Regions from separate parts of the Streptosporangium sp. DT93 genome, predicted to be linked through region 1. Evidence: riboswitches for the same ligand, from Rfam matches in the RefSeq annotation. Region 1 holds a riboswitch; the other holds the start of a gene.

The links. A riboswitch is a leader RNA that binds a small molecule or an ion and turns the genes downstream of it on or off. The one in region 1 is predicted to bind glycine.
Region 2: another riboswitch for glycine. It lies ahead of gcvP (aminomethyl-transferring glycine dehydrogenase); the one in region 1 lies ahead of gcvT (glycine cleavage system aminomethyltransferase GcvT).

What each region holds. Positions count from the first base shown of each region.
Region 1 covers NZ_JBNCLF010000007.1:236,723-251,285, forward strand. Annotated here, with positions in the region: gene ACLQ2R_RS18050 (aldehyde dehydrogenase family protein) at 1-970, shown strand, start outside; gene ACLQ2R_RS18055 (3-oxoacyl-ACP reductase) at 975-1,739, shown strand; gene ACLQ2R_RS18060 (gamma-glutamyl-gamma-aminobutyrate hydrolase family protein) at 1,784-2,479, shown strand; glycine riboswitch at 2,648-2,746, shown strand; glycine riboswitch at 2,747-2,842, shown strand; gene gcvT (glycine cleavage system aminomethyltransferase GcvT) at 2,876-3,967, shown strand; gene gcvH (glycine cleavage system protein GcvH) at 3,964-4,356, shown strand; gene ACLQ2R_RS18075 (L-serine ammonia-lyase) at 4,430-5,806, shown strand; gene ACLQ2R_RS18080 (hypothetical protein) at 5,975-8,128, shown strand; gene ACLQ2R_RS18085 (DUF6286 domain-containing protein) at 8,353-9,024, opposite strand; gene ACLQ2R_RS18090 (amino acid deaminase/aldolase) at 9,174-10,367, shown strand; gene ACLQ2R_RS18095 (DUF3618 domain-containing protein) at 10,389-10,721, opposite strand; gene bcp (thioredoxin-dependent thiol peroxidase) at 10,833-11,297, shown strand; tRNA gene ACLQ2R_RS18105 (tRNA-Leu) at 11,821-11,893, shown strand; gene ACLQ2R_RS18110 (sensor histidine kinase) at 12,250-13,452, shown strand; gene ACLQ2R_RS18115 (response regulator) at 13,725-14,411, shown strand.
Region 2 covers NZ_JBNCLF010000025.1:70,909-85,471, forward strand. Annotated here, with positions in the region: gene ACLQ2R_RS35185 (alpha/beta family hydrolase) at 1-514, opposite strand, end outside; gene ACLQ2R_RS35190 (hypothetical protein) at 672-995, shown strand; gene ACLQ2R_RS35195 (hypothetical protein) at 1,154-1,987, opposite strand; gene gcvP (aminomethyl-transferring glycine dehydrogenase) at 2,240-5,101, opposite strand; glycine riboswitch at 5,276-5,367, opposite strand; gene ACLQ2R_RS35205 (MerR family transcriptional regulator) at 5,383-6,003, opposite strand; gene ACLQ2R_RS35210 (bifunctional nuclease family protein) at 6,148-6,618, opposite strand; gene ACLQ2R_RS35215 (MerR family transcriptional regulator) at 6,697-7,347, opposite strand; gene ACLQ2R_RS35220 (FHA domain-containing protein) at 7,374-7,886, opposite strand; gene ACLQ2R_RS35225 (sugar phosphate nucleotidyltransferase) at 8,286-10,787, opposite strand; gene ACLQ2R_RS35230 (CDP-alcohol phosphatidyltransferase family protein) at 10,791-11,387, opposite strand; gene ACLQ2R_RS35235 (class I SAM-dependent methyltransferase) at 11,555-12,163, shown strand; gene ACLQ2R_RS35240 (acyl-CoA dehydrogenase family protein) at 12,319-13,500, shown strand; gene ACLQ2R_RS35245 (SRPBCC family protein) at 13,570-13,998, shown strand; gene ACLQ2R_RS35250 (enoyl-CoA hydratase/isomerase family protein) at 14,154-14,563, opposite strand, start outside.

The DNA of each region.
Region 1 (14,563 bases):
GAACTTCCCGATGGTCGTCATGACCTGGGGTGTGGCCCCGGCGCTGGCCGCGGGCAACACCGTGATCGTCAAGCCCGCCGAGTGGACGCCGCTGACCGCGCTGCGGGTGGCCGAGCTGGCGCTGGCCGCGGGCCTGCCCGAGGGGGTGCTCCAGGTCCTGCCCGGTGAGGGCGAGGTCGCGGGCGCCCGGCTGGTCGCGCACCCCGGCGTGTCGAAGATCGTGTTCACCGGGTCGACCGAGGTGGGCAAGGAGATCGCCGCCGTCTGCGCCGGGCAGGTCAAGCGGCTCACGCTGGAGCTGGGCGGCAAGAGCGCCAACGTGGTCTTCGCCGACGCCGACCTGGAGAAGGCCGCGGCGACCGCGCCGTACGCGGTGTTCGACAACGCGGGACAGGACTGCTGCGCGCGCTCGCGGATCCTGGTCCAGCGGAGCGCCTACGAGGAGTTCATGGCCCGGTTCGGCGAGGCGGTGCTGGGCGTCCGCGTCGGCGACCCGCGCGAGGAGGGCACCGAGATGGGCCCGCTGATCAGCGCCGAGCACCGCGAGCGGGTCGCCTCCTACGTCACCGAGCCGCCCCACCTGCGGGGATCGTGCCCCGAGGGGCCGGGGTTCTGGTACCCGGCGACCGTCCTGACCCCGCGCTCGACCGGCGACCGGGCGTTCACCGAGGAGATCTTCGGGCCGGTGGTGTCGGTGGTGCCGTTCGACGACGAGGCCGACGCGGTACGGATCGCCAACGACACCCCGTACGGGCTGAGCGGGTCCATCTGGACCCGTGACGTCGGCCGGGCGCTGCGGGTGGCCCGGGCGGTCGAGGCGGGCAACCTCAGCGTCAACTCGCATTCCAGCGTCCGCTACTGGACGCCGTTCGGCGGCTTCAAGCAGTCGGGGCTCGGCCGTGAGCTGGGACCGGACGCGCTGGCGGCGTTCACCGAGACCAAGAACGTCTTCATCTCCGAGGAGGGGTAAAGCGATGCAGCGTCTGCAGGACCGGGTGACCGTGATCACCGGCGCCGGAAGCGGGATCGGCCTGGCCACCGCGCGCCGGTTCGCCGAGGAGGGCGCCCGCGTCGTCTGCGTGGACCTGGACGAGGCGACCGGTTCGGCCGCCGCGTCCGAGGTCGGCGGGCTGTTCGTGAGGGCCGACGTGACCGTCGAGGACGACGTGGACCGGGTGTTCAGGACCGCGTTCGACACCTACGGCAGCGTGGACGTCGCGTTCAACAACGCGGGCATCTCACCGCCGGAGGACGACTCGATCCTGGAGACCGGCATCGACGCCTGGCGCCGGGTCCAGGAGGTCAACCTCACCTCGGTCTACCTGTGCTGCAAGTACGCCATCCCGTACATGCGGCGCCAGGGCAAGGGGTCGATCGTCAACACCGCGTCGTTCGTGGCCGTGATGGGCTCGGCGACCAGCCAGATCTCCTACACCGCCTCCAAGGGCGGGGTGCTGGCCATGTCGCGCGAGCTGGGCGTGCAGTTCGCCCGGGAGGGCATCCGGGTGAACGCGCTCTGCCCGGGGCCGGTGAACACGCCGCTGCTGCGGGAGCTGTTCGCCAAGGACCCCGAGCGGGCCCAGCGCCGCCTGGTGCACGTCCCGCTGGGGCGCTTCGCCGAGGCCTCCGAGATCGCCGCCGCGGTGGCGTTCCTCGCCTCGGACGACGCCAGCTTCATCACCGGCTCGGAGTTCCTGGTGGACGGCGGCATCTCCGGTGCGTACGTCACCCCGCTGTAGAACATCCCGGGTTTCCGGGAAAGAGCAAGGTAAGGCAAAAGATCATGTCCCGTCCCGTCATCGGCATCACCTGTTACGTCGAGCCCGCCCGGTTCACCGTGTGGGAGACGACGACGGCGTTGCTGCCCTACGACTACGTCGACCACGTGGCCCGCGCGGGCGGGCAGCCGGTGATCCTGCCCCCGGCCGGCGAGCCCGCGCCGCTGGTGGAGCGGCTGGACGGGCTGATCCTGGCCGGTGGCGGGGACGTCGGCCCGGAGCGGTACGGGCAGGAGCCGCACGCCAGGACCGGTCACGTCCGGCCGTTCCGCGACGACGCCGAGCTGGACCTGGTCCGGGCGGCGCTGGAGCGGGGCCTGCCCTTCCTGGGGGTGTGCCGGGGCATGCAGATCCTGAACGTCGCCCTGGGCGGCACCCTGCACCAGCACCTGCCCGACGTGGTCGGCCACTCCGGGCACGCCCCGGCACCCGGGAGCCACGGCAGGATGCCGGTGCGCCTGGCCCCCGGCAGCCGGACGTCGAAGGTCTTCGGGACCGACACCGTGGACGTGGCCCACTACCACCACCAGGCCCTGGACCGGCCGGGCGAGGGCCTGACCGTGACCGCCCACGCCGAGGACGGCACGATCGAGGCCGTGGAGCTGGACGACCACCCGTTCGCCGTCGCCGTCCAGTGGCACCCCGAGGCCGACGACGAGTCGGCCCTGTTCGAGGCCCTGGTCCGGCACGCCGCCCCCTGACCGGCCCGACCGGGCAGAGACTCGCCCCCCCCTTCGGGGACGCCGAGCTGCGCGTGGACTGCGCCGAGCACCGGCCTCGGGACACCGGCGCCCCCTGACACGGGAGCCGGCCGGGGCGGGGGATTCCGCTCGGACGGTGCGGGCGGTTAGGGTGGCGGTGACACCGATGAATCCCGCGCGGGAGAGCGTCCTGACATCCAGGCCAGGACCCCTGAAGGAGCAAGCCCTCCCCGCGAACCTCTCAAGGCAAAGGACCGTGCGGGTAGGTGCTCTCTGGAAAGCAGGCCCCGTGGCCTCGCCGAAGGTGAAAGTCCGGGCAAAAACCGGATGAAACTCTCAGGCACCCATGACAGAGGGGGAGGATGATCTCATCTGTCCCCTGCCTGAGGTGTGCACATGTCCCGATCTACGCCGTTGCGCGGCGTGCACGAGGCTCTCGGCGCGACGCTGACCGACTTCGCGGGCTGGCTGATGCCGCTCCGCTACGGCAGCGAGTCCGTCGAGCACAACGCGGTCCGCCGGGCGGCCGGCCTGTTCGACCTCTCCCACATGGGCGAGATCTTCGTGACCGGCCCGCAGGCCGCCGAGGCGCTCGACTACGCGCTGGTCGGCCACCTGTCCGCGCTGGAGCCCGGCCGCGCCCGCTACACGATGATCGTCGACACCGAGGGCGGCGTGCTGGACGACCTGATCGTCTACCGGCTGGCCCCCGAGGAGTTCATGGTCGTCGCCAACGCCTCCAACTCCCCGCGCGTCGCCGCCGAACTGGCCGGCCGCGCCAAGGGCTTCGACGCCGTGACCGATGACCGCTCCGAGGGGTACGCGCTGGTCGCGATCCAGGGCCCGCGCTCGGCGGAGATCCTGGCCGGCCTGACCGACGCCGACCTGGGCGGGCTCAGGTACTACGCGGGCCTGCCCGCCTCCGTCGCGGGCCGCGAGGCGCTCATCGCCCGTACCGGGTACACCGGTGAGGACGGGTTCGAGCTGTTCGTCGCGTCCGGGGACGCCGAGGCGATCTGGTGCGCCATCAGCGAGACCGGCGCCTCGCACGGGCTGATCCCGGCCGGCCTGTCCGCGCGTGACACCCTCCGGTTGGAGGCGGGCATGCCGCTCTACGGCAACGAGCTCTCGGCCGCGCTGACCCCGTTCGACGCCGGGCTGGGCCGTGTGGTGAGGTTTGACAAGCCGGGCGACTTCGTCGGCCGGGCCGCCCTCGAACCCCTCAGGGACGTCCCGCCGGGCCGCCGCCTGGTCGGCCTGGTCACGAACGGCCGCCGGGTGCCCCGGCACGGGTATCCGGTGGTGGCCGCCGCCGACGGCGCGGTCGTCGGGGAGGTCACCAGCGGAGCGCCCTCGCAGTCGCTGGGCAGGCCCATCGCCATGGCCTACGTGGACAACGGCCTGTCGTCGGGACTGGCCGTCGACATCCGGGGCAGCCGCGAACCGGTCGAGGTCGTCGCACTGCCTTTCTACAGGAGGACACAATGAGCAGCATTCCCGAGGACCTGCACTACACCAAGGAACACGAGTGGGTCTCAGGAGTGGATGACGGCCTGACCCTCACCGTGGGGATCACCGCCTACGCCGCCGAGGCGCTGGGGGACGTGGTCTACGTGCAGATCATCCCCGAGGTCGGCAGCACGGTCACCGCCGGCGACACCGTCGGCGAGGTCGAGTCGACCAAGTCGGTGAGCGACATCTTCACACCGGTCAGCGGTGAGATCGTGGAGGTCAACCAGACCGCCGTGGACGACCCCTCGCTGGTCGGCGCCGACTCCTACGGGGAGGGCTGGCTGTTCCGCATCCGCCTGGAGGGCTCCGCCGACGACCTGCTGTCGCCGGAGGAGTACGCCGCGCTCACCTCGGGCGAGTCCTGAACCTCCCGCTCCGTCACACCCGGGCCACGCGCGTCCCCGGGCGCGCGTGGCCGCCCACGCTGGAAGGACCCAGATGACGATCAGCGTCTTCGATCTCTTCAAGGTCGGAATCGGCCCGTCCAGCTCGCACACGGGCGGCCCGATGGCCGCGGCCCACAGGTTCGCCCGCGGCCTGCACCGCGACGGGCTCCTGGAGAAGACCGCCCGGGTGAGCGCCGTCCTGTACGGCTCGCTCGGGCTGACCGGCAAGGGACACGGCAGCGACAAGGCCGTGATGCTCGGCCTGTCCGGTGAGAAGCCCGAGCTGGTCGACATCGACACGGTCGACGAGCGGCTGGCCGCCATGCGCGAGTCCGGCACCGTCACCCTCTACCGCTCCCACGAGATCCCCTTCGTCGTCGGCGAGGACCTCGTCTTCGAACGCAAGATCTCGCTGCCCGGCCATCCCAACGGCATGCGCTTCACCGCCCTGTCGGAGTCGGGCGAGACGCTCCGCGAGCGGGTCTACTACTCGGTGGGCGGCGGTTTCGTGGTGGACGAGAACGCCACCGGCGCCGACCGGATCAAGCCCGACGACACGGTCGTGCCCCACCCGTTCGGCACGGCCGCCGAGCTGCTCGCCCGGTGCGCCGAGACCGGGCTGTCGATCTCGGGGCTGATGCTGGAGAACGAGCGGGCCTTCGGCCGCAGCGAGGCCGAGATCCGCGAGCGGCTGCTCACCCTCTGGCACGTCATGACCGAGTGCGTGAACCGGGGCATCGGCAAGGAGGGCGTGCTGCCCGGCGGCCTGAAGGTGCGCCGCCGCGCCCACCAGCTCCACCGGCAGCTGCGCAGCGAGACGCAGGAGAAGGACTCGCTGCAGACGATGGACTGGGTGTCGCTGTTCGCGCTGGCGGTCAACGAGGAGAACGCCGCGGGCGGGCGGATCGTCACCGCCCCCACCAACGGCGCGGCCGGCATCGTCCCCGCCGTGCTCACCTACTACGACCGCTTCACGCCCGACGCCGACGACGAGGGCGTGATCCGCTTCCTGCTGACCGCGGGGGCGATCGGCGTGCTGTTCAAGGAGAACGCCTCGATCTCCGGCGCCGAGGTCGGCTGCCAGGGCGAGGTCGGCTCGGCCTGCTCGATGGCCGCGGCCGGGCTCACCGAGGTGATGGGCGGCACCCCCGAGCAGGTGGAGAACGCCGCCGAGATCGGCATCGAGCACAACCTGGGCCTGACCTGCGACCCGATCGGCGGGCTGGTGCAGATCCCGTGCATCGAGCGCAACGCGCTCGCCGCCATCAAGGCCATCGCCGCGGCCAGGATGGCGCTGCGCGGCGACGGCCGCCATTTCGTCTCGCTGGACAAGGCCATCAAGACGATGCGCGACACCGGCCGCGACATGCTCGACAAGTACAAGGAGACCAGCCGCGGCGGGCTCGCGGTGAACGTCATCGAGTGCTGAAATGGGACCGGCTCGCCCGGCGGGACCGGCGCGAGACCGACGTGCGGAACTCGCGGTGAACGTCGTCGAGTGCTGAACGGGGCCGCCGCGTCGCGGCCCCTTCCGTTCCTTATGTCCCGATCGACACCAAATCTCGCATCCCGTAGGGCAGTCCGCGGCACCACGCCTATGCTGGGTGACCTCATCCGCGGGACGATGGAGGTCGTGGTGGTGACGGGAACGCACGCGGTGAGCCCCTCCCGCCGTTCCGGTCCGGCCACCCCCTCCCGGGGCCGGCGGGTGCTGCGCCTGCTGGTCTCGCACCGGGTCTTCCTGCTCGCCCTGCTGGCCGGTGGCGGGGTGCGCGCGCTGGCCGTGCTCGGCTACCGCCCGGCCCTGTGGTTCTGGGCCGACTCCTTCGTCTACCTGAACGCCGGGCTCTCCCCGCGCCCCCTGGAGTCCCGTCCCTCCGGGTACGCGCTGTTCCTGTGGATCCTCAAGCCGCTCTCCAGCGTCCAGGCCGTGGTCGTCGTCCAGCACCTGTTGGGGCTGGCCGTGGCCGTCTGCGTCTACCTGCTGCTGCGCAGGCTGGGCGGGCTGCCGGGATGGGGGGCGACGCTGGCCGCGCTGCCGGTGCTGCTCGACGTCCACCAGGTCCAGCTCGAACACCTCGTCATGGCCGACCTGCTCTTCCAGTTCCTGGCGGTGGTGGCGGTCACGCTGCTGCTGTGGCGGCGGCGCCCCGCGACGTGGGTCGCGGCGACGGCCGGCGCGCTGCTGGCCGCGGCGACCGTCACCCGGACCGTGGGGCTGGCGCTGATCGCCGTCGTGGCGGTCTGCCTGACGGTCCGCCGCGCCGGGTGGCGGGCGGTCGCCGCGACCACGCTGACCGCCGCGATCGGCCTGGGCGGGTACGCGGCCTGGTTCGCCTCCGAGCACGGCACCTACGGGCTGACCCGGGGGAACGCGTTCCTGTGGGCGCGGACGATGACCTTCGCCGACTGCGCCGTCATCCGGCCGCCCGGCCCCGAGGCCGCCCTGTGCCCCGCCGAGCCGCGGGACGCGCGCAAGGCGCCGCCGCTCTACATCTGGGACGGCGACTCGCCGCTGAACAAGGTCAAGGGGAGCTGGGCCGAACGCGACGCCCTCGCCGGGGCCTTCGCCACCCGGGCCGTCATGGCCCAGCCCGTGGACTTCCTGCGGACCGGCCTGGCGGACGTGGCCCACATCTTCGACTGGGACCGGCGCGTCTACCCGGTCCCCGGGCCGCAGAGCGCCTACGTCTTCCCCGGCAGCGCCCGGCCCTTCCCCGCCGGGACCGCCTCGCAGGGCAGGACCGCCGAGGAGCTCACCGTGGCCTACCAGGGCGCCTCGGGGGCGCCGGTCCTGGTCGAGCCGTACGCGGGGCTGCTGCGCGGCTACCAGGAGTACGGCTACGTACGGGGTCCCTATCTCGCGTTGATCTGCCTGGTCGGGCTGGTCGGCGTGCTGCGGCGGCCGCGGCGGCTCGGCGGCGCGGTGCTGCTGCCGTGGACGGCCGGGACCGTGCTGCTGGTGCTGCCGCCGTTCATCGCCGCCTTCGACCACCGCTACGTCGTGCCCGCCCTCCCGCTGCTCTGCCTGGCCGCCGGGCTCGCCTTCGGCTCCCGGCGGCACGAGGAGCGGCAGGAGGAGCGACACGAGCGGGAGCGCGCCCCGGGAGGGCCCGGCCACCCGCACGACGACGCCGGGACGGATCCCGGGGACGGCCCCGGGGGCGACCCCGACACGACAGGGCCGGACGACCAGGCGCCGTACGACGGGGCGGAGGACCACCGCTGGGCGTCCGGCCGGCCAGTGTACGCCAGCCCCGTCCACGAGGTGGCCCACCACGAGGGCGGCACCGCGGAGGGGTCGCCGGGAGCGTACGGCGGGACCGGAGGGATCGCCGGGGCGATGCCGGGACACGGCCCGCAGGGAGCGTACGGGGCGCCGCTCTTCGGCAGGCAGGCCCACGACGAGACCGGCGGCGGGCCCCACGGGGGCTCGCACAACGGGTCCTACGGCGGGTACGGCGGGTCCTACCGGGCCTCAGCGACGCCGGACGTGCAGCCGGACCAGCACGCCGAGTTCTACCTCCCCGAGCGCCCGTCGGACCTTCCCCACCGCGTCCCGGTTGAGCCGCGCCACCAGCTTGCCGACATCGGTCCCCGGGGCGCAGCACACGGTGACGCGCAGCCGCTCGTCCCGTACGTGCCTGACCCCGACCCGGGTGAGCCCTTCGACTTCTTTAAGGGCAACACCGAGCACGGCCGTCCCCGTCCCGGCCCGCCTGCCGCACCGTCCCCACCCCAGGGCGTGTAGCAGCCACCGCACCGCCAGGACCGCCAGCACCGTCAGCGTCAGTGCGGCCAGCCACCCCTGCCAGGGGTGCTCGGCCAGCCATCCGGGAAGGCCGCGGTGCGCGAGCCGGGTGTCCGGGCGGTGGCCGGGAAGGTCGCCGCGTCCCCGCAGGAAGGCGTACAGCCCGGCGCAGCCGAGCGCCGCGCCGGTGGCGGCCAGGCCGATCCGGTTGCCCGCGTACGGCCTCACCTGCTCCCCCGGCGGCACAGCCGCACCGTGACGTCGCCGCCGTACATCGAGCCCAGGCCCGCCAGGCGGTCGCCCACCGCGGTGCCCACCCGGCGCAGGACCGGCCCGGTCCGTTCCGCGCCGGTGAAGACCGTGACCTCGACGACCCGCGAGGCGAGGCGGACCCGGGCCCGGTTCACCTCCTCCACCGACTCGGCGGCCTCCCGCAGCGTGCGGCGGAGACCGGACCGGGTGATGCCGATCACCAGGTGCGGGTCGCCCGGCTCCAGCGGGACCAGCCGCGGCCGTCCCGGCAGGACGGCGAGGGCGAGCATCGCCAGGCCCGCCGCCATGGCGAGCGCCGCGACGGCGAGGACGGCGGGATCGGACCACCTCCACGAGCCCGGCCCCTCGACGAGCAGCCGGTAGGGCTCCCGCGCGACCGGCGACCCCATCAGCAGGCCCACCGTCGTCGAGGCCGAGAGCGACAGCAGCGCGGACGCCGTCAGGGCCGCGGGGACGCCAGCCGGGGTCCTGCCCGGCCGCAGCAGCCGCAGCGACCTGCGGCGTACCTCCTGGAACTGCTCGCCCGCGGCCTTGCCGGCCGCGCCGCCACCTGCCGAGCCGCCGCTCCCCGAGCCGCCACCGCTCCCCGAGCCCGCCAGGATGTCCTGGAGAGTAGTCGTCATTCGTTCAGATGTACGCGCCCCGGCCGCCCCGGACGGGAGTTCCCCCGCCCACTTGCCCGTTCCTGTGCCCTCCCCGGCGGGAGAATTGATCACCCCGGAGACAATGTGAACATTACTCATATTCGTTGTCGCCGGGTTATCCTGCGGACATGGACGACCGCCAGCGCTACGACCGGCTCACCGCCCACCTCGATCCCCCCTTCGCCGTCGTCGACCTGCCCGCGCTGCGCGCCAACGCGGCGGCGATGGCCCGGCGGGCGGCGGGCAAGCCGATCAGGATCGCCAGCAAGTCCGTCCGTTCCCGGGCCGTGCTGGAGCGGATCCTCGCCATGGACGGCTACGCCGGGATCATGGCCTTCACCCTCCCCGAGGCCCTCTGGCTGGTCTCCACCGGGATGCGGGACGTCCTGGTCGCCTACCCCACCGCGGACCGCGCCGCGCTCGCCGAGCTGGCCGCCACGCCGCGCGTCGCCCAGGAGATCGCCGTCATGGTGGACCGGGACGAGCAGCTCGACCTCATCGAGGCCGCCGTGGCCGGGGTCCGCGACCGCCAGGAGATCCGGGTCTGCCTGGACGTCGACGCGGGCTACCTCGCGTTCGGCGGCCGGTTCCGGGCCGGCGTGCGCCGCTCCCCCGTCCGCGACATCGGCCAGGCCGTCGACCTGGCCACCGAGATCGCGAAACGGCCGGGCTTCCGCCTGGTGGGCGTGATGGCGTACGAGGCGCAGATCGCCGGGGTCGGCGACGACCTGCCCGGCAGGCCCGCCCGCGCCCGGGCCGTCCGCTGGATGCAGTCCCGCTCCCAGCGCGAGCTGATCACCCGCAGGGGCCGGATCGTCCAGGCCGTGCGCCAGGTCGCCGACCTGGAGTTCGTCAACGGCGGCGGCACCGGCAGCATCGAGAAGACCGCGAGGGAGCGTGCCGTCACCGAGATCACCGCGGGCTCCGGCTTCTTCCACCCCCGCCTGTTCGACTTCTACCGCAACTTCACCGGCAGGCCCGCCGCCCTGTTCGCGCTGCCGGTGGTGCGCCGTCCCGCCCCGGGCGTGGTCACGGTCCTCGGCGGCGGCTACACCGCCTCCGGGCCTCCCGGCCGGGACCGCCTGCCCCAGCCCTACCTGCCGTACGGGCTGCGCTACGACCCCGACGAGGGGGCCGGGGAGGTCCAGACCCCCCTGATCGGGGAGGCCGCCGAGGACCTGCGCCCCGGCGACCGGGTCTGGTTCCGGCACGCCAAGGCCGGTGAGCTCTGCGAGCGTTTCACCAGCCTGCACCTGATCGAGGAGGACGGGATCGCCGACGAGGTCCCCACCTACCGGGGCGAGGGCCACGCCTTCCTCTGACCCCCGCGCCGAACGTGTCCGTCAGCGGTTGCGACGCCTCCACAGCATGATGATCGCGCCGAGCGCCAGCGCCGCCCCCACTCCGATCAGGACCGGCGCCAGATCCGGCCGGTCCTCCTCCCACAGGTCGTCCGGCTCGCCGGCGACCCGCACCGGCTTCGGCCCGGCCGCACCGCTCACCAGGTCACCGACCTGCGCGACCAGGTGCTCCGCGTTCGCCCTGACCTTCGCCACGCCACGCTCCGCGACCCGCTTGGGGCTCACCCGGTCCGCGATGGCGTCCACCGTCTGCGCCAACTCCGCACGTGTGCGCTCGATCTGCCGTTCCAGCTCCGCGGGATCGGTGTCCGCCATGGCTGTCCTCCCCTACACCTCGACGTCGATCAGTCTGTCAGGTCCTGTCCACCCTCGGCACTTCGGGCGGGCCGGTAGGTTGACCCGGGAACCATTCCTCGGAGGACCATCATGAAACTCGAGCCGGGCGACGCCGCCCCGGACTTCACGCTTCCCGCCGCCGACGGCACCACCGTGTCGCTGGAGGCCTACCGCGGCAGGCGCGTCATCCTCTACTTCTACCCCGCCGCGATGACCCCGGGCTGCACGAAGCAGGCCTGCGACTTCCGCGACAGCCTCGACTCCCTGACCTCGGCCGGGGTCGCCGTCCTCGGCGTCTCGAAGGACACCCCGGCCAAGCTCGCGAAGTTCGCCGAGCACGACGCCCTGACCTTCCCGCTCCTGTCGGACCCCGGCCTGGAGGTCCACCGGGCCTACGACGTCTACGGCGAGAAGACGATGTACGGGAGGACCACCATGGGGGTCATCCGCTCCACCTTCGTCGTCGACGCCGACGGCAAGGTCGAGAAGGCCCTCTACAACGTGAAGGCGACCGGCCACGTGGCCCGCCTCCGCCGCGAGCTCGGCCTCGGCTGACCGTCCGCGTCATCCGCGTCATGTGACACGACGTGAGCGGGCCCCGGGAATCGTCGAATCCGTCGTACGATCCCGGGGCGTGCCGTCGAATACGCGTCGCACACGTGAAATACCCGGGAATGCTCTGGAATGCCCGGGGAGCCCCGGCCCGTGCCATGTCGGCGTCATCCCGTGAGCGACGACCGCACCCGCCTCGCCGTCGGCCGCCGCGCTTCACAATGACACGTCCCGCTTTCACGGGGCCGTTCCCCGCCGGGGAAAGCCTCACTGTGCCGTCGCCGTCCGGAACGGGTTCCCGTCCGTGGGGCCGACGGCGGATCCCGCGCAGCTCAGGGGCCTCCTGATCGTAATGGGGATGCCGTGGGGGCGCACGGGATGTAGGATCGAACACGTTCGGCGCGGCCGGGAATCGACACCGAACGTTCACCGCATCAATGGCGGCCGGCCGACAAAAGAAAAGAAATCCCCCGTTCTCTCGGCCCGAATCGTGGTTCACGGCGGAGAAACGCGCGGGGAAACTCCAGGGGCCGTAGTCCAACGGCAGAGACACACGGTTTAGGTCCGTGCCAGTTCGGGTTCGAATCCCGACGGCCCTACAGAAGAATTCACGGCCGTCGACGGTGCGGGGCCGGAAGGCTCCGGCAGGCCCTGTCGCCCGGCGGCGTGTTCCCCGCGGGGACCCGCGAAGGCGCGGAACGCGCACCGCCGGGAACACCGGGGAGAAAACGAAAGGTCACGCGGCCCGTTCTCAGCGACCGCGTGACCCGTCGTCGTTGTGACTGATCACCACAAACTGCTCCCTTTACTCACCCCTGAAGGTGCTCCCAAAGACCATCGTGCCGTAGGGGCCGTAAGGCCCGTGTAAGCGGTGCCGGATGTGCGACCTGGGTCGTACACCCACTTCCCCCTTCAGGGGGAAGGGTTCTGATCTGGTGATACGTATCGTGGTGGTGTGTTCGGCAGACTACGCGCCTGGAGCGGGCGCCATCCCAGGATCATCGACGCCCTCTGGCTGGTCCCGTTCCTGCTGGTCTCGCTGCTCAACGTGGTGGCCGTGGGGAGCGGCACCACCGCCTGGGAGGCCGCGGGCCTGGAGGCGTGGTGGTTCGCGGGGCTGGGGATCCTGCTGTTCGCGCCGCTGTTCTGGCTGCGCGGGCGCCCCGTCACGGTCTTCGCGATCATCTCGGCGACCTGCTTCCTCCAGTGGATGCTCGGCGTCCAGCCGCTGTTCTTCAACGTCTCGGTCCTCATCGCGATGTACGGGGTGGCGTCGCGGAGCTCGCTGCGCTGGGCCGTCGCGGCGGGCCTGGTGGTGGAGCTGGGCCTGTTCCTGGCGTTCACCTGGCCGTCCGCCGAGGAGGCGGGGAGCGGGGTCGTCCTCGCGACCGTGTCGGTGTTCCCGGCCGCGATCTGGATGGCGGGGATCTACGCCAACACCCGGCGCCGCTACCTGGAGGGGCTCGAGGAGCGGGCGGAGCGGGCCGAGCACGAGCGCGACCAGCAGGCCAGGCTGGCCGCGGCGGCCGAACGGGCCCGTATCGCCCGCGAGCTGCACGACGTGGTCGCGCACAACGTGAGCGTGATGATCGTTCAGGCCGACGGGGCGGGGTACGCGATCGACCACGACGTGGAGCAGGCGCGCCGGGCGATGCAGGCGGTCTCGGCCACCGGGCGCAGGGCGCTGGCGGAGATGCGGCGGATGGTCGGCGTGCTGCGGGCCGACGACGCGCGGGGGGAGTACGCGCCGCAGCCGAGCCTGGCGCAGCTGGACGAGCTGGTGGCGCAGGTGCGGGCGTCCGGCCTGCCGGTGGACCTGCGGGTGTCCGGGACCGTCAGGGACCTCCCGGAGGGGGAGCAGCTCACGGTCTACCGGATCGTCCAGGAGGCGCTCACCAATACCCTCAAGCACGGCGGCCCGGTCAGCAGGGCCACGGTCGAGATGGAGTACGGCGTGCGGGATCTGCTGCTGCGGGTGACCGACGACGGCCGGGGCGCCTCGGCGCCGGAGCACGAGGGCGGGCACGGCCTGGTGGGGATGCGTGAGCGGGTGGCGATGTTCGGCGGGAGCGTGGAGGCCAGGCCCGGTACGGGCGGCGGCTTCCGGGTGGTGGCACGGCTCCCCATCGCCGGGGCCGGGACGGGGCGGGCGGCATGACGGAGCGGACGGCATGACGGAGCGGACGGCATGACGAGGCACGGCCGGTATGACGGCCCGGACCGTTCTCCGGTGGGAGAGGACCGGCCCGGAGAGACTCCACGGGACCGGGACCGGGACCGGGACCGGGACCGGGACCGGGACCGGGACCGGGACCGGGACCGGGACCGGCTCGGACGGGAACGGCTCGGACGGGAACGGCTCGGACGGGTGGCGGCGGGGCGGGATCGCCCGGCAGGGAACGGCGCGGGCCGGGAGCGGGAGGCGGCCCGATGAGCGGCGAGGTGATCCGGGTGATGCTCGTCGACGACCAGGAGCTGCTCCGCGCCGGGTTCCGGATGGTGCTCGGCGCCCACCCCGACGTCGAGGTCGTCGCGGAGGCGGGCAACGGCGCCGAGGCCGTGGCGCTGGCCGGGCGGGTCGCGGTCGACGTGGTGCTGATGGACGTGCGGATGCCGGTCATGGACGGGGTGGAGGCGACGCGGCTGATCCGCTCGGCGCCCGAGGGGCCCCGGGTGCTGATCCTGACCACCTTCGACCTGGACGACTACGCCTTCGCGGCGTTGAAGGCGGGCGCGTCGGGGTTCCTGCTGAAGGACGTGCCCCCCTCGGACCTGGTGAGCGCGATCCGTTCGGTGCACAGCGGGGACGCGGTGGTGGCGCCCAGCACGACCCGGCGGCTGCTGGAGCGTTTCGTCGCGCACCTCCCGTCGGCGGGGGCCTCGGGCACGGCGGAGCCCGCGGCGTCGTCGGGGCTGACCGCCCGGGAGCGGGAGGTGCTGGTGCTGGTGGCGAGGGGACTGTCGAACACCGAGATCGCCGGTCGGCTGGAGCTGGCGGAGGCGACGGTCAAGACGCATCTGGGCCGGGTGCTGGCCAAGCTGAGCCTGCGGGACCGGGCACAGGTGATCGTGTACGCCTACGAGACCGGCCTGGTGACCCCCCACTCGGCCGACTGACCCCGGCCCCGCCCGTCCCCCGCGTCCCCGCCGGTCCGGTTCCGACCGGCTCTGCCCCGCCCCTCACCGCCGTGCCGACCGTCGTCACCGCCCCGGCCGCCCGGTGTCTCTCGGCCGAACGGCCGAGGCGGCCGTACGACGAAGGTGGCGCC
Region 2 (14,563 bases), on a different contig from region 1:
CCGGCAGGACCACCAGACGGGCGGCGTCCGCCGCATCGGGCACCCCGAACGGGTCGCGATCCCCGTTCACCACCAGCACGTCCACCCCGGCCGCGCGCAGTTCCGCGGCCCGGGAGCGCTCCGGCTTTCCCGGCGGGTGCAGGGGGAACGCCAGCGCCACCACCGCGCGGGCCCCGACCGCCCCCGCCGTACGGCAGGCGACCCTGGCCCCGTTGCTCCGCCCGCCCTGGACCAGCGGCAGCCCCGGATAGCGTCCGCGCAGCTCCGCCACCAGCACCTCCCACGCCTCGTCCTGCTTGACGGCCGACCCCGGGGCGCGGGCCCCCCGCATCCGGAACGGCTGCAGCACCCGGGCGACCGTCCCCCCGATCGCCGTCGTGGCGTCCCGTACGGCCAGCAGGTCGCCCGCGTCCACTCCCCCGGCCGAGCCGTGGGTGAGCACGAGCAGGAAACGCGGGCCGGTCACCTCGTCGATCTCCACCCGTCCCGGCCCGTGCGGGGTCTCGATCTCCACCGACGTCGTCGTCGGGGGCGTACCTCGCGAGGATGAGGCGTCCTCGGGCGACTGGTTCGCGGAGACGGGCATGGATCTCGTCCTATCGACCGATGCGGGACGGGCGGGCGCGGGGAACAATCGGAGGGTGCAGAATCATCACGATATCCGTCAGGACATGCGCGCCACCGTCGAGGCCCGCCGGGATCTCGGCCCGGAGTACGAGACCGCTCTGATCGAGTCGTTCGTCTCACGTCTCGACGCGACCATCGCCCAGCGGGTGCACGCGGAGATGCACGCCACCGAGGCCCCGAAGGCCCGGAGCAAGCACAGGAACAGGAACCCGTCGGCCGCGATCGCGCTGGGCTCGATGGGCATCGGCGTCCCGCTGACCGCCATCGCCGCGGCCGAGGCGGGCACCGCCGGGCTGCTGCTGGCCTGGGGCGGCATCGTCGCGATCAACTTCGCCCACGCCGTGAGCGGCTGGCGGGGACGCGACTGACGCCCCCGCCCCACCGGCCCGCCCCACCGGCCCGCCCCTCCGGCCGGCGTCGTCGGCGGTCGGCGCCTGCCCGGCGTCACGGTCGATCGGTGCCGACGCCGGCGTCACAGTCGGCCCGTGCCGGCCCGGTGCCACAGTCGGCCCGTGCCGGCCCGGTGTCACAGGTCCCGGTCGAGGCGGAGCCTGACCTCGCCGGCCAGGTCGGCGTCGGCGCTGTCGAGACCGTAGCGCCAGACTCGTTCGGCGTCCTCGTCCCGCCCCCTCAGGGGAAGCGTGCGGGCCAGCAGCTCGATGGCCAGCGCGCCCGTCTCCGTGTCACCGCCGTAGCCACCGTCGCCGCCGTCGCCGCCGTCGCCGTCACCGCCGTCACCGCCCTCCTCGACCGCGGCCGAGAACTCGGCGCACGCCAGGTCCAGGTGGGCGATGCCGAGCATCACCCTCAGCCTCGCGACCTCGGTCACCTCGGGCACCGAGAGAGCCTCCAGGAGCACCCGGGCGGCCTCACCCGGCTCGCCGTCCTCCAGGTACCCCTCCGCCAGGCGCTGCGCCGCGTGAGAGGCGATCTCCGGGTCGGCCGTGGCCAGCGCGTCCCGCAGGGAGCGCTCCGCCTCCCGGGCGTCGGTGGCGAGCCTCGCCAGGGCCATGTGCGCCGGCGGGACGTAGGCCGGATGGCCGACGCCGAGGGCGGCCTGCCAGGCGGCGCGCGCCTGGTCGGCCAGGCCCTCGCGCTCGAAGCTCCCGGCGAGCAGGCAGGCGGCCTGGGCGGCGAACTCCGGGTGCCCGGTCGCCAGGGCGGTGCGGGCGGCGGCGCGGGAGCCCGCCACGTCCCCCCGCTCGCCGAGCACGACCGCGAGACCCACCGCCGCCTGGGCGCGATCGGGGTCGTCGGGATCGGCGGCCAGTTCCGCGAAGATCACGGCGGCGGCGTCGAGGTCGCCGGACTCGGCCAGTCGTCGCGCGGTGTCCAAGGGACGGGTGTCCACCTCAGGCATGCAGGGTCCTTCCCGGGTAAGGAGACGCCCCGAGCCTAACGACTCGGGGCGCCGTCCGTCCCGGCACATTCCGCGTGGATCTGCGGCCCGCACGGGGTTTCCGCATGATCCGCACGGGACCGGGGCCGCTTCCCCGAGCGTTTCCGGCACGGAACCGCGCGGGGCCCGCAGACTCCCGGCCGGACGGCACGGAGGCCGCCGGGATCACCCGGTTCGCCCGGGTTGCCCGTCCCGGCCCCGCGCGGTGCGGGGTCAGTCCTCGTAGGACGCCAGCGGGGGGCAGGAGCAGACCAGGTTGCGGTCGCCGTAGGCCTGGTCGATGCGCCGGACCGGCGGCCAGTACTTGCCCTCGCGCAGCGACGGCAGCGGGTAGGCCGCCTCGGTGCGGGTGTAGCCGTGCTCCCACTCGTCGGCGGCCACGCTGTCGGCCGTGTGCGGGGCGTTGCGCAGCGGGTTGCCGGTCCTGTCGTACGCGCCGGAGGCGACCTTGGCGATCTCACCGCGGATGGCGATCATCGCCTCGCAGAACCGGTCGAGCTCGGCCAGGTCCTCGCTCTCGGTCGGCTCGATCATGAGCGTCCCGGCGACGGGGAAGGACATGGTCGGCGCGTGGAAGCCGTAGTCGACCAGGCGCTTGGCCACGTCGTCGACGGTCACGCCGGTCTCCTTGGTGATCTGGCGCAGGTCCACGATGCACTCGTGGGCCACCAGGCCGCCCCGGCCGGTGTAGAGGACCGGGTAGTGCGGGCTGAGCCTGCGGGCCAGGTAGTTGGCCGACAGGATGGCCTGCTCGGTGGCCGCCCTGAGGCCGTCGGCGCCCATCATCCGGATGTAGGCCCAGGAGATGGGCAGGATGCCGGCCGAGCCGTACGGGGCGGCCGCGACCGGGCCGACGCCCTTGCCGTCGCCCGCGCGCAGCGGGTGGCCGGGCAGGTGGTCGGCGAGGTGGGCGCGGACCGCGACCGGGCCGACCCCGGGGCCGCCGCCGCCGTGCGGGATGCAGAAGGTCTTGTGCAGGTTGAGGTGGGAGACGTCCGCGCCGAACTCGCCGAGCCTGGCCAGGCCCACCAGCGCGTTGAGGTTGGCGCCGTCGACGTAGACCTGCCCTCCGGCCTCGTGCACCAGCTCGCAGACCTTGACGATCGTCTCCTCGTACACGCCGTGCGTGGACGGGTACGTCACCATGATCGCGGCGAGCCGGTCGCGGTGCTTGCCGATCTTCGCGACCAGGTCGCCGACGTCCACGTTGCCCTCGTCGTCGCAGGCCACCACGGCGACCCGCATGCCCGCCATGACGGCGCTGGCGGCGTTGGTGCCGTGCGCGGAGGAGGGGATCAGGCAGACGTCGCGCTCGGACTCGCCGCGCGCGGCGTGGTAGGCGCGGATCGCCAGCAGCCCGGCGAACTCGCCCTGCGAGCCCGCGTTCGGCTGGAGCGACACGGCGTCGTAGCCGGTGACCTCGGCCAGCCAGCGCTCCAGCTCGGCGATCAGCTCCAGGTAGCCCCGGGTCTGCTCCTCGGGGGCGTAGGGGTGCAGGCCGGCGAACTCGGGCCAGGTGATCGGCTCCATCTCGGTGGTCGCGTTGAGCTTCATCGTGCAGGAGCCCAGCGGGATCATCGACCGGTCGAGCGCGACGTCCTTGTCCTGGAGGCGGCGCAGGTAGCGCAGCATCGCCGTCTCGGAGCGGTGGGCGTGGAAGACCGGGTGGGTCAGGTAGTCACCGGTGCGCGCCAGCGCGGCGGGCAGCGCGTCGTGCGCGGCGGCGTCCAGGTCCGCCGGGACGATCCCGCCCACCTCGAAGGCGGCCAGGACCTGCTCCAGGTGCAGCAGCTCGGTCCGCTCGTCGCAGGTGACGCCCACGTGGTCGTCGTCGACCAGGCGCAGGTTCACCCCGTTGTCCAGGGCGGTGGCGACGACCGCCGCGGCCCTGCCGGGGACGTGGGCGAGCACGGTGTCGAAGAAGGTGTCGTGCACGACCTCGACGCCGCCCTGGCGCAGCCCCTCGGCCAGCACCACGGCGTGCCGGTGGACGCGGCGGCCGATCCTGCGCAGGCCCTCGGGGCCGTGGTACACGGCGTACATGCCGGCGATCACCGCGAGCAGGACCTGCGCGGTGCAGATGTTGCTGGTGGCCTTCTCCCGGCGGATGTGCTGCTCGCGGGTCTGCAGCGCGAGCCGGTACGCCGGGCGCCCGTCGGCGTCCTGGGAGACGCCGACCAGGCGGCCGGGCATCTGACGCTGGAGGCCGTCGCGGACCGCCATGTAGGCCGCGTGGGGGCCGCCGAAGCCCAGCGGGACGCCGAAGCGCTGCGAGGAGCCGATCGCGATGTCGGCGCCGAGCTCGCCGGGGGCGGCCAGCAGGGTGAGGGCGAGCAGGTCGGCGGCGGCGACCACCTGGGCGCCGCGGGCGTGGGCGGCCTCGGCCACGGCGCGGAAGTCGCGCACCCTGCCGCTCGCGCCGGGGTACTGCACGAGCACGCCGAAGCAGTCGGGCAGCTCGCCGGACAGGTCGCTCTCGAGGAGCTCGATGCCGAGCGGCTCGGCGCGGGTGCGCAGCACCGCCTTGGTCTGCGGCAGCGCGTCGGCGTCGACCACGAACACCTTCGACGGGCCGCGGCCCGCGCGCCGGGCCAGGGTCATCGCCTCGGCGGCCGCGGTGGCCTCGTCCAGCAGGGAGGCCCCCGCCACGTCCAGGGCGGTCAGGTCCGAGATCACGGTCTGGAAGTTCAGCAGGGCCTCCAGGCGGCCCTGGGAGATCTCCGGCTGGTAGGGCGTGTACGCGGTGTACCAGCCCGGGTTCTCCAGGAGGTTGCGGCGGATGACGGCGGGCGTGATCGTGTCGTGGTAGCCCAGGCCGATCATCGAGGTGAGCACGGTGTTGCGCCCGGCCAGGACGCGCAGCTCGGCCAGGGCCTCGGCCTCGGAGGCCGCCGGGGGCAGGTTCAGCCGCCCGGCCGAGCGGATCGCCTCGGGCACGGCCACCGCGATCATGTCGGCGACGGAGGCGAATCCGACGGCCTCCAGCATGCGGGCCTGCTGGTCGTCGTCGGGCCCGATGTGGCGGGTGGCGAACGGCGGGGCGGCGAGCTCTGCGAGCGGGGACAGATCGGTCATGGAAAGCCTCCCAGACGGGGTGGAGACCGGCGCCGGGCGCGGGCGTGCGGCCGGAGTCTCCCCCTCTGTCATCACGGCTGCCGCCGCGACCTGAGAGCTTCACCTGCCCGGGAAAGGGAGGCTTGCACCGTCGGTGAGGCACACCTGGCCGGCGTGCCTGCTTTCCAGAGTTGCCTCGTCCGTGCGGTACAGGGTGCCTGAGAGATTCCGGGGAGGTTGCTCCTTCGGCGCCCCGGCCGTGCCGGGGTCTCTCCCGCACAGGGTCAATGGCGAGTCCGAGCTTACCCGGTTCGCCGCGCCCTGCGGCGGCGGGCCAGCTCATCCGCGTGATGATCGCCTAAAGGGCCGCCGCCCGACTCCGCACGTTCGCCGGGAAGATCCGCCAGAGAGCCCTCCACCTCCTGCCAGACCCGTCCGAGCGCTATGCCGAAGACTCCCTGACCGCCCTGGAGCAGGTCGATGACCTCGTCGGGCGAGGTGCACTCGTAGACGCTCACCCCGTCGCTCATCAGGGTGATCCCGGCGAGGTCGTTGACGCCCCGGTCGCGCAGGTGCTGGACGGCGATGCGGATCTGCTGGAGGGAGACGCCGGTGTCGAGGAGGCGCTTGACGACCTTGAGGACCAGGATGTCGCGGAAGCCGTACAGCCGCTGGGAGCCCGAGCCGTGCGCGGCCCGCACGGTGGGCTCGACCAGGCCGGTGCGCGCCCAGTAGTCGAGCTGCCGGTAGGTGATCCCGGCCGCGGAACAGGCCGTCGGGCCCCGGTAGCCGAGATCGGCGGGCACGTTCACCGGTTCCCCGTCGAACAGCAGACCCTCTTCACCCGCGCGCTGACGTGCCGACTGGCGCCGTTCCGGGTCATCCTGATCGGCGTTTCTACCCTCGCCGCTGCTGACCGCCACGCGGACCTCCGGCTTTCTCTCATCCCACGGCCTGATCTGGGGGTTTACGCACGGCCGTGGGGTTCACTTGCACCGTAGAACTGGGGCCAAGTCCAGTCAACGACCCCACCCGGCGCGTCGTGAAGCGTAAATGCACCGAAATTCCTACCCCGCGCGGCCGAAGTCCTCGGGCGTGATCGTGTCAAGGAACTCCCTGAACTTCTCCACCTCGTCCTCCTGGTCGTCGGGGATGATCACCCCCGCCTCCCGGACCACCTCCTCGCTCGCGAAGATACGTGCGCCGGTGCGCAGTGCCAAGGCGATCGAGTCGGAGGGACGGGCGCTCACCTCCACCCCGTTGGAGAAGACCAGGTCGGCGAAGAAGATCCCGTCGCGCAGGGCGACGATGTTGACCGTGTTCAGCCGGACGCCGAGCCCGTCGAGCACGTCCCTGAACAGGTCATGGGTGAGCGGCCGAGGCGGTGGCTCCTCGGCCTGGGCCATGGCGATCGCCGTGGCCTCGGTCATGCCGATCCAGATGGGCAGGTAACGCTCCCCCTGCGCCTCCTTCAACAGGACGATCGGCTGGTTGGAGGGCATCTCGACTCGAACGCCCACGACCTCCATCTGCAACACGGGCTGCTCCGCTTCGCTGGATTCCGACCGGTTTGTTCAACGTAACACTCGTGGGGGTACGAGTGCCTGGTCAGGTTCTCACCGGCCCAGTGCCCCACGAACGCCCGAACGCAGGAGTGAGGCGTGCAATTCCAGCAACAGGCCGGAGATCTCCCTGGCCGTCTCGTCGGCCCGGTCGATCGCGCCCGGTCCCCGGCGGCGCAGCAGGGGCGCCACGGCCTGCTCCACCAGCCCGGCCTCGCGTTCCGCGGCGGCCCTGACGGCCCGCAGGTGGCGGGCGCGCAGGCCGAAGGCGGCCAGGGCGCCGACGCTGCGGGCCACGGCGAGCGCCTCGGCGTCGTAGTAGCGGGCCACGGCGGCCAGCAGCCCGTAGTCCTCCAGCTCGGCGAGGGTGTCCTCGTCGAGCTCGGCGGCGCGCAGCAGCTCCTCGCGGGTGAGACGGACCTCTCCCGGCCCCTCGTCGGGGACGGCCCGCGGCCGGGCCGCAGGGCGCTCCTCGCGGTCGGCGGCCTCCAGCCGGTCCTTGATCACCCGTAGCGGGAGGTAGCGGTCCCGCTGCTCGCCGAGGATGTAGCGGAGGCGTTCGACGTCGGCGTAGGTGAACTTGCGGTACCCGGAGGGACTGCGCTCCGGCTCGATCAGCCCCTCGCCCTCCAGGAAGCGAATCTTGGAGATGCTGACATCGGGGAACTCGCCCTGCAGGAGAGCGAGCACCTCCCCGATGCCCATGTGCGCACGAGCGGCCTGCGAGCTCATCATCCTCCAGCGGCGCCGCGGGTGAGGAAGACCAGGCGGAACTTGCCGATCTGCACCTCGTCGCCGCCGTAGAGCGGGACCTCCTCGATGCGCTCGCGGTTCACGTACGTGCCGTTCAGGCTGCCGACGTCGCGGACGGTGAAGACCCCGCCGCCGCGCCGGTAGAACTCCACGTGGCGGCGCGAGACCGTGATGTCGTCGAGGAAGATGTCGCTCTCGGGGTGGCGGCCCACGGTGGTGAGATCGCTGTCGAGCAGGAAGCGGCTGCCGGCGTTGGGGCCGCGCATCGCCACCAGCAACGCGCTGCCGGGAGGCAACTGCTCCACGGCCTGCCGTTCGGCGAGGAGCGTCTCCCCGGTCTCCGCCTCGTAGGCCTCGATCCCGGAGAGGGAGATCGTCGACGTGCTGTCTCCGGGTGTGTCGGACCTGGTAAGCGGCGACCCGCATCGAGAACAGAAACGGGCATCCTCAGGGTTGGCATGACCGCACTGCGTGCAGTAGACGCTCGGCATCGATCGGCTCGGCCTCCTACCGCGAAGACGCGGCAACGGTGCTCAGTGATGCGCGCGCCTCGCTTCTTCGCTTCTCAAGGGATTTCTCAGACTGCGAATGCCGCAACATACAGTGATGAGAAGCGAAGGTCAAGGCTGACGCTGAACCGCGGGTACGGTCGGTGACAAAGTTACAGCGGGGTACGTCCCCGGTCCATGGTGCCGCGCTGTGTTTGTCGCATTCGCTCGGTCCACAACGCCCGATAAAGTCTTTAATGCACTTCATATCCCTTTTCAGGGTTTCCCGGGGTGTCCCGTCGGCCTCCGGACGGGGCGGGGAGACCGGCTCACCCGGGGACCGGCCTTCCAGGAACCGTCCTTCCGGGGACCGTCCTTCCGGGGACCGTCCTTCCGGGCGTGTCAGCCGCCGGCGGCTTCTTCCACCACCCGCGCCCAGCGTTCGATCATGGCCTGGGCGGAGTCGACGTCGAAGCCCTCGGCCCACAGGTGGGTGACCGCCTCGGTCGGGTCGGGCAGCACCAGGGCCCAGCCGCCGTCCTCGGCGACCACCCGCACCCCGTCGGTGGTGTCGATCAGGTGGTGCTCGGCGGCCTCGATGACCGAGCGCATCACCGCCCCCTTGGCCGCCCACGGGGTCGGCACGGTACGGCGCAGCAGCCTGGCCTCGGGGATCCTGGCGTCGATCTGGCTGAGCGAGAGGCGGGTCCTGGCCACCAGGCCCAGCAGGCGCAGGAACACCGCCAGGCCGTCCACGGTGGGGCCGAACTCCGGCACGATGAAGCCCCCGCGCCCGTCCGCGGCGAAGATCATCTCAGGGCCCCTGGCGGCGGCGGTGAGCGCGTCGATGGCGGTGGCGGTCCACTCGGCCTGGACGCCGTGGAACCTGCAGACCTGCTCGGCCACCCGGGTGGTGGTGACCGGCAGCGCCACCCGGCCGCCGCGCCGCTCGGCCGCGACCAGGTCGAGCACCACCAGCAGGGCACGCTCCTCGCTGATGAGCTGGCCCATCTCGTCCACCAGCGCCACCCGCTCCCCCACCGGGTCGAAGCGCACCCCGAAGGCCGCCCTGGAGGAGCTGACCAGCTCCGACAGGCGCTGCAGGTCGCGCCGTCGCTCGGCCAGGGTCTCGGTGGGCGAGGCGTCGTCCAGGCGGTTGTTGACGGTCAGCACGTCCACCCCGACCCGGCCGAGAAGGCTGGGCAGCACCAGCGAGGAGGTGCCGCCGGCGCAGTCGACCACGACCTTCATGTCGGCGTCGCGGACCCCGCTGATGTCCACCAGGCGCAGCAGCTCGTGGGTGTAGTCCTCCACCGACCTGGCCGGGAAGCTCAGCTCGGCGATCTCGCCGGGGAAGGCGCGGCGGAACTCCTGGCGGGAGAAGACCCGGTCCAGCTTGCGCTGGGCCGGTGGGGACAGGTCCGCGCCGTTCTCGTCCATGAAGATGATGTCGACGCTCTGCGGGTCGCCGGGGGTGGTGCGCAGCGCGATGCCGCCGACCGCCTTCTCCCTGGCGGTGTGGAAGCGGGCCACCGGCAGCGGGGAGGCCTCCAGGTCGAGCACGTTGATCGCGCTGGCGTTCAGGGCGCTGATCACCGCCCGCTTCAGCGCCCGCGCGGCGCGGGAGGAGTCGCGCGAGGTGATGACCGAGGCGCCCTTCTTCAGCGTGGTGGCGTAGGCGCTGGCCAGCCGTACGCACAGCTCGGGGGTGATCTCCACGTTGACCAGCCCGGAGACCCCGCGCGGGCCGAACAGGTTGCGCTGGGCGCGCGGCTCCCAGATGACGCTGTTGTTGATCACCGCCCCGGCCTCGATGGTCTTGAACGGGTAGATCTTGACGCCGGAGGAGATGTACGCCTCGGCCTCGATGATGCACTCGTCGCCGACGACGGCGCCCTCCTCGACCCGGGCCCCGGTCATCAGGTCGGTGTTCTTGCCGATCACACAGCCGCGCAGGTGGGCGCTGGGCCCGACGTAGACGTTGTCGTGGACGACCGCGCGGTGCAGGAAGGCCCCCTCCCGCACCACCGCGTTGCTGCCCAGCACGGTGTACTCGCGCAGCTCCGCCCCGGCCTCGACCTTGGCGTAGTCGCCGATGTAGAGCGGGCCCTTCAGGACGGCGTCGGCGTCCACCGAGGCGCCCTCGGCGACCCAGACGCCGGGCGAGACCTCGAAGGCGTCGATGTCCACCCGGACCCGCCCCGACAGGACGTCGGCCTGGGCCTTGAGGTAGCTCTCGTGGGTGCCGACGTCCTCCCAGTAGCCGTCGGCCACGTAGCCGTAGAGCGGGGCCCCGCGCTCCAGCAGGCGGGGGAAGACGTCGCCCGACCAGTCCACCGGCTCCCCGGCCGCGATCTCGTCGAGGACCTCGGGCTCCATCACGTAGATGCCGGTGTTGGCGGTGTCGGAGAAGACCTGGCCCCAGGTGGGCTTCTCCAGGAAGCGCTCCACCCGGCCCCGGTCGTCGACGATGACGATGCCGAACTCCAGGGGGTTGGGGACGCGCTTGAGCCCGATCGTGACCATCGCGCCGTTCTCGCGGTGGAAGCGGATCATGTCGGTCAGGTCGATGTCGGTGAGCGCGTCGCCGGAGATGACCAGGAAGCGGTCGTCGCGGAGCCGGTCGGCGGCGTTCTTGACGCTTCCGGCGGTGCCCAGGGGGACGTCCTCGGTGGCGTAGTACAGGCTCATGCCGAGTTCGTCGCCGTCACCGAAGTAGTTGCGGACCAGGGCGGCCAGGAACTGCACGGTGACCACGGTCTCGGTGAAGCCGTGCCGCTTCAGCAGGCGCAGCACGTGCTCCATGATCGGCCGGTTGATCACGGGCAACAGGGGTTTCGGCTGGTTGGCGGTCATCGGCCGGAGCCGTGTCCCCTCCCCGCCCGCCATGACGACGGCCTTCACAGATCACCTCTTAAGGCGTTTGGCCTCGCGTGCCAGCTGACGCACCTGTACCCAATACAGCACGCCCGACCACCAGTACAGGCCGGTGCCCCAGATGGCCAGCGACCAGCCGACGATCCCGGCGAACGTGGCGTACCACAGGTCGTGGTAGGCGAGGAAGAGCAGGGGAAAGGCGTAGAGCAGGTTGGCGGTCGCGGCCTTGCCGAGGAAGTGCACGGGCAACGCCGGGCCGTACCCGAGACGGCGCAGGACGAGCGGGATGCCGAGCAGCATCACGTCACGCAGCGGGATGGCCAGGGCCAGCCACCAGGGAATGATCTCGCGCATGGCGAGGCCGAACAGGGTGGCCAGGATGTAGAGCCGGTCGGCCAGCGGGTCGAGCAGCCGCCCGAGCCTGCTGGTCTGGTTCCAGGCGCGGGCGATCTTGCCGTCCAGCCAGTCGGAGAAGCCCGCCAGCATCAGCAGCGCGACCGCCCAGCCGTCGGCCTTCGGGCCGAGCACCAGCCAGAGGAAGACGGGCACGCCCAGGAGCCTGGCCAGGCTCAACGCGTTGGGAACCGTCCAGATACGATCTTCGGCTCCCGATGCCTCCGGATTCACCGGCAGTCTCCCTCCCCGCGCCTGATCCCCGACCCTACCCGTGCCGGGACCGCGTGGCCGTACGGCCCGCCCGGGGCGGGGCGGGACGGGGCCGATGGCCGCGGCATGACCGAAATAACCGGTAATGACGCGTCGCTTGTCCCGCCGCACCCCTTAGCCTTCACAGCATGACCAATGACACCGCGCTCTTCCTGAGGCAGTGGATCCGCTCGCCGGGAACCGTCGGGGCGGTGGCACCGAGCTCGCGGCGGCTCGCCGAGACGGTGACCTCGTCCGTCCCGCACCGGGGCGACCCTGTGATCGTCGAGCTCGGCCCCGGCACGGGGGCGTTCACCGCGGAGATCCAGCGCCGCCTGGGGGGGCGTGGACACCACCTGGCCGTCGAGATCAATCCCAGCATGGCCGAGTTCCTCGCCTCCAGGAACCCGGGCGTGGACGTCGTGGTCGACGACGCGGCGCGGTTGCCGCAGCTGCTGCGGGAGCGCGGCCTGCCCGAGGCCGACGTGATCGTGAGCGGGCTGCCCTGGGCGGCGTTCTCCGAGGAGACGCAGGCCCGGCTGCTGGACGCGGTCACCGGGGCCATGGGGCCGAACACGGCCTTCACCACCTTCGCCTACAGCTTCGCCAAGCGCCTGCCCCCGGCGCGGCGCTTCCGCAGGCGGCTGTCGGACACGTTCGAGGAGGTCGTCCTGGGGCGGACGGTGTGGGGGAACGTGCCGCCCGCCTTCGTCTACCACGCGCGCAGGCCCCGCCAGGCGTCCGGCGCACCGGCCTGACGTCGCGCTCCCGCCGCCGGTGATCGTGACGACGCGGGTGACCTCTCCGCGGGAGAGCCCGCCGGTGGGGACCCTGTCGCGGGGAGGTCTTCGCGCTGGAGACGAACCGAACTTCGTTCTATCATTGCGGCCGCAACGAGAACGGAGCTGATCACGTGGACTTCACCCTTCCGGAGAGCGCCCTCGCCGTCCAGCGCGGCGTGGGCGACATCTGCGCCCGCTACGACCTGGACTACTGGCAGCGCTGCGAGAGCGAGAAGCGCTGGCCGGAGGAGGTCTGGCGGGACCTGGCGGAGGGCGGCTGGCTCGGCCTGGCCGTTCCCGAGGAGTACGGGGGCGGCGGCCAGGGCCTGCTGGAGCTGGCCGTGGCCACCGAGACCCTCTCGGCCTCCGGCTCGGCCGGAGGCTCGGCCTTCACCTACGTGCTCACCCCCGGGTTCGGCGCGCTGACCCTGGCCAGGCACGGCAGCGCGTGGCAGCGCGACGAGCTGCTGCCCCCCATGGCCGCCGGCGAGCTGGAGACCTGCTTCGCGCTGACCGAGCCGGACGCCGGGTCCAACGCCCTGGGCATCTCCACCTTCGCCCGCCGCGACGGCGGCGAGTTCGTCGTCTCCGGCCAGAAGATCTGGATCACCGGCGTGCAGCGCGCCACCTGGATGCTCCTGGTCACCCGGACCGTCCCGGCCGCGGAGGCCAGGCCCCGCAGCGACGGCATGACCGTCCTGCTGGTGAACGTCCCCGAGGCCGTCGCCGCCGGGCGGCTGTCCTTCCGGCCGATCCCGAAGATGGGGGCGAACACCACCCCCTCCAACATGGTCTTCGTCGACGAGCTGCGGGTGCCGGAGCGGAACGTGGTGGGCGAGGTCGACCAGGGCGCCCGGGTGCTGTGGGACATCCTCAACCCCGAGCGCATCCTGCTCGCCGCCTCCGGGCTCGGCGGCGCCGAGGTGGCGCTGCGGGTGGCCGTGAGGTACGCCAAGGAGCGCGAGGTCTTCGGCCGCCCGATCGGCGCCAACCAGGCCATCGCCTTCCCCCTCGCCCAGGTCAAGGCGAAGATCGAACTGGCCAGGCTGATGCTCTACAAGGCCGCCTGGCTGTTCGACCGGGGGCTGCCGTGCGGCACCGAGGCCAACATCGCCAAGCTGACCGCCTCCCAGGCGGCCTGGGAGGCGGCCGACCACGCCTTCCAGACGCACGGCGGGATGGCCTACTCGCTGGAGTACCCGGTGGCCCGGCTGCTGGCCGACGCCCGCATCGGCCGGGTCGCCCCGGTCACCGAGGAGCTGCTGCTCAACCACCTGGCCACCCAGGTGCTCGGGCTCCCCCGCAGTTTCTGACCGGTTGCCGTGCGCGGCAGGGGGAATGACCACCGTCGGCAGGTCCGGGCGAGCACGAGGGAGTGGCCGATGTCCACGTACGCCAGCACGGTGGTCGACGCCTCCGCCGACGAGGTGTGGGGGTATATGAGGGACTTCGGCAACCTGGCCGAGTGGCTGCCCGGGATCGACCTGTGCGTGATCGAGGAGGGCGGCGGCTCCCGCCCGGGCACGGTGCGCAGGCTGGAGGGCCTCGGCGGCGTCTACAGGGAACGCCTGCTCACCCTCGACGACGACTCGCGCTCGGCGACGTACGAGATCCTCGAGTCCCCGCTGCCGGTGCGCGACTACCGCGCGGTCTACCGGGTGTCGCCGGTCACCGACAGCGGCCGGGCGTTCGTGGAGTGGTCGGCCACCTTCGCCGCCGACGACGTGGCGAAGCTGGACAAGGTCGTCGTCAGGGGCGTCTTCGAGCCCGGCCTGGCCGCCCTGCACGGAAGGTTCCGGCCCGGCGCGTGAACGTGGACCCGGACGTGGCCCCAGGGCGTGCGCACGGCACCTGAGCCGCGCGCACGACGTCCGGACGGCGGCTTCTCCCACCGTCGTGTCGTCGTCGCGGCCTGAGCCGCGCGCACGACGTCCGGACCCGCGTACGGACCCGCGCGTGAACCCGCTCAGCCGAAGGACGGCGGGCGCTTCTCGCGCAGGGCGCGCACCCCCTCGGCGACGTCCGGGCCGGTGAACCCGAGGAACTCCATCGCCAGCGAGGCGTCGAAGGAGGGACCGGCCAGGCGGAGCCAGTTGTTGAGGGAGTACTTGGTCAGCCGGATCGCCTCGGCCGAGCCCTCGGCCAGCCGCACCGCGATCTCCAGGGCCCGCTCGTGGACGAGGTCGTCGTCGACGCAGAGGCTGACCAGTCCCATCGCCTCGGCCTGCTCGCCGGTCACCGGCTCGCAGAGCAGCAGGTGGTACTTGGCCTTGGCCAGGCCGCACAGCAGCGGCCAGACGATGGCGGCGTGGTCACCGGCCGCGACCCCCAGCCGGGTGTGGCCGTCGATGATCCGCGCGGTGCGGCCCGCGACGG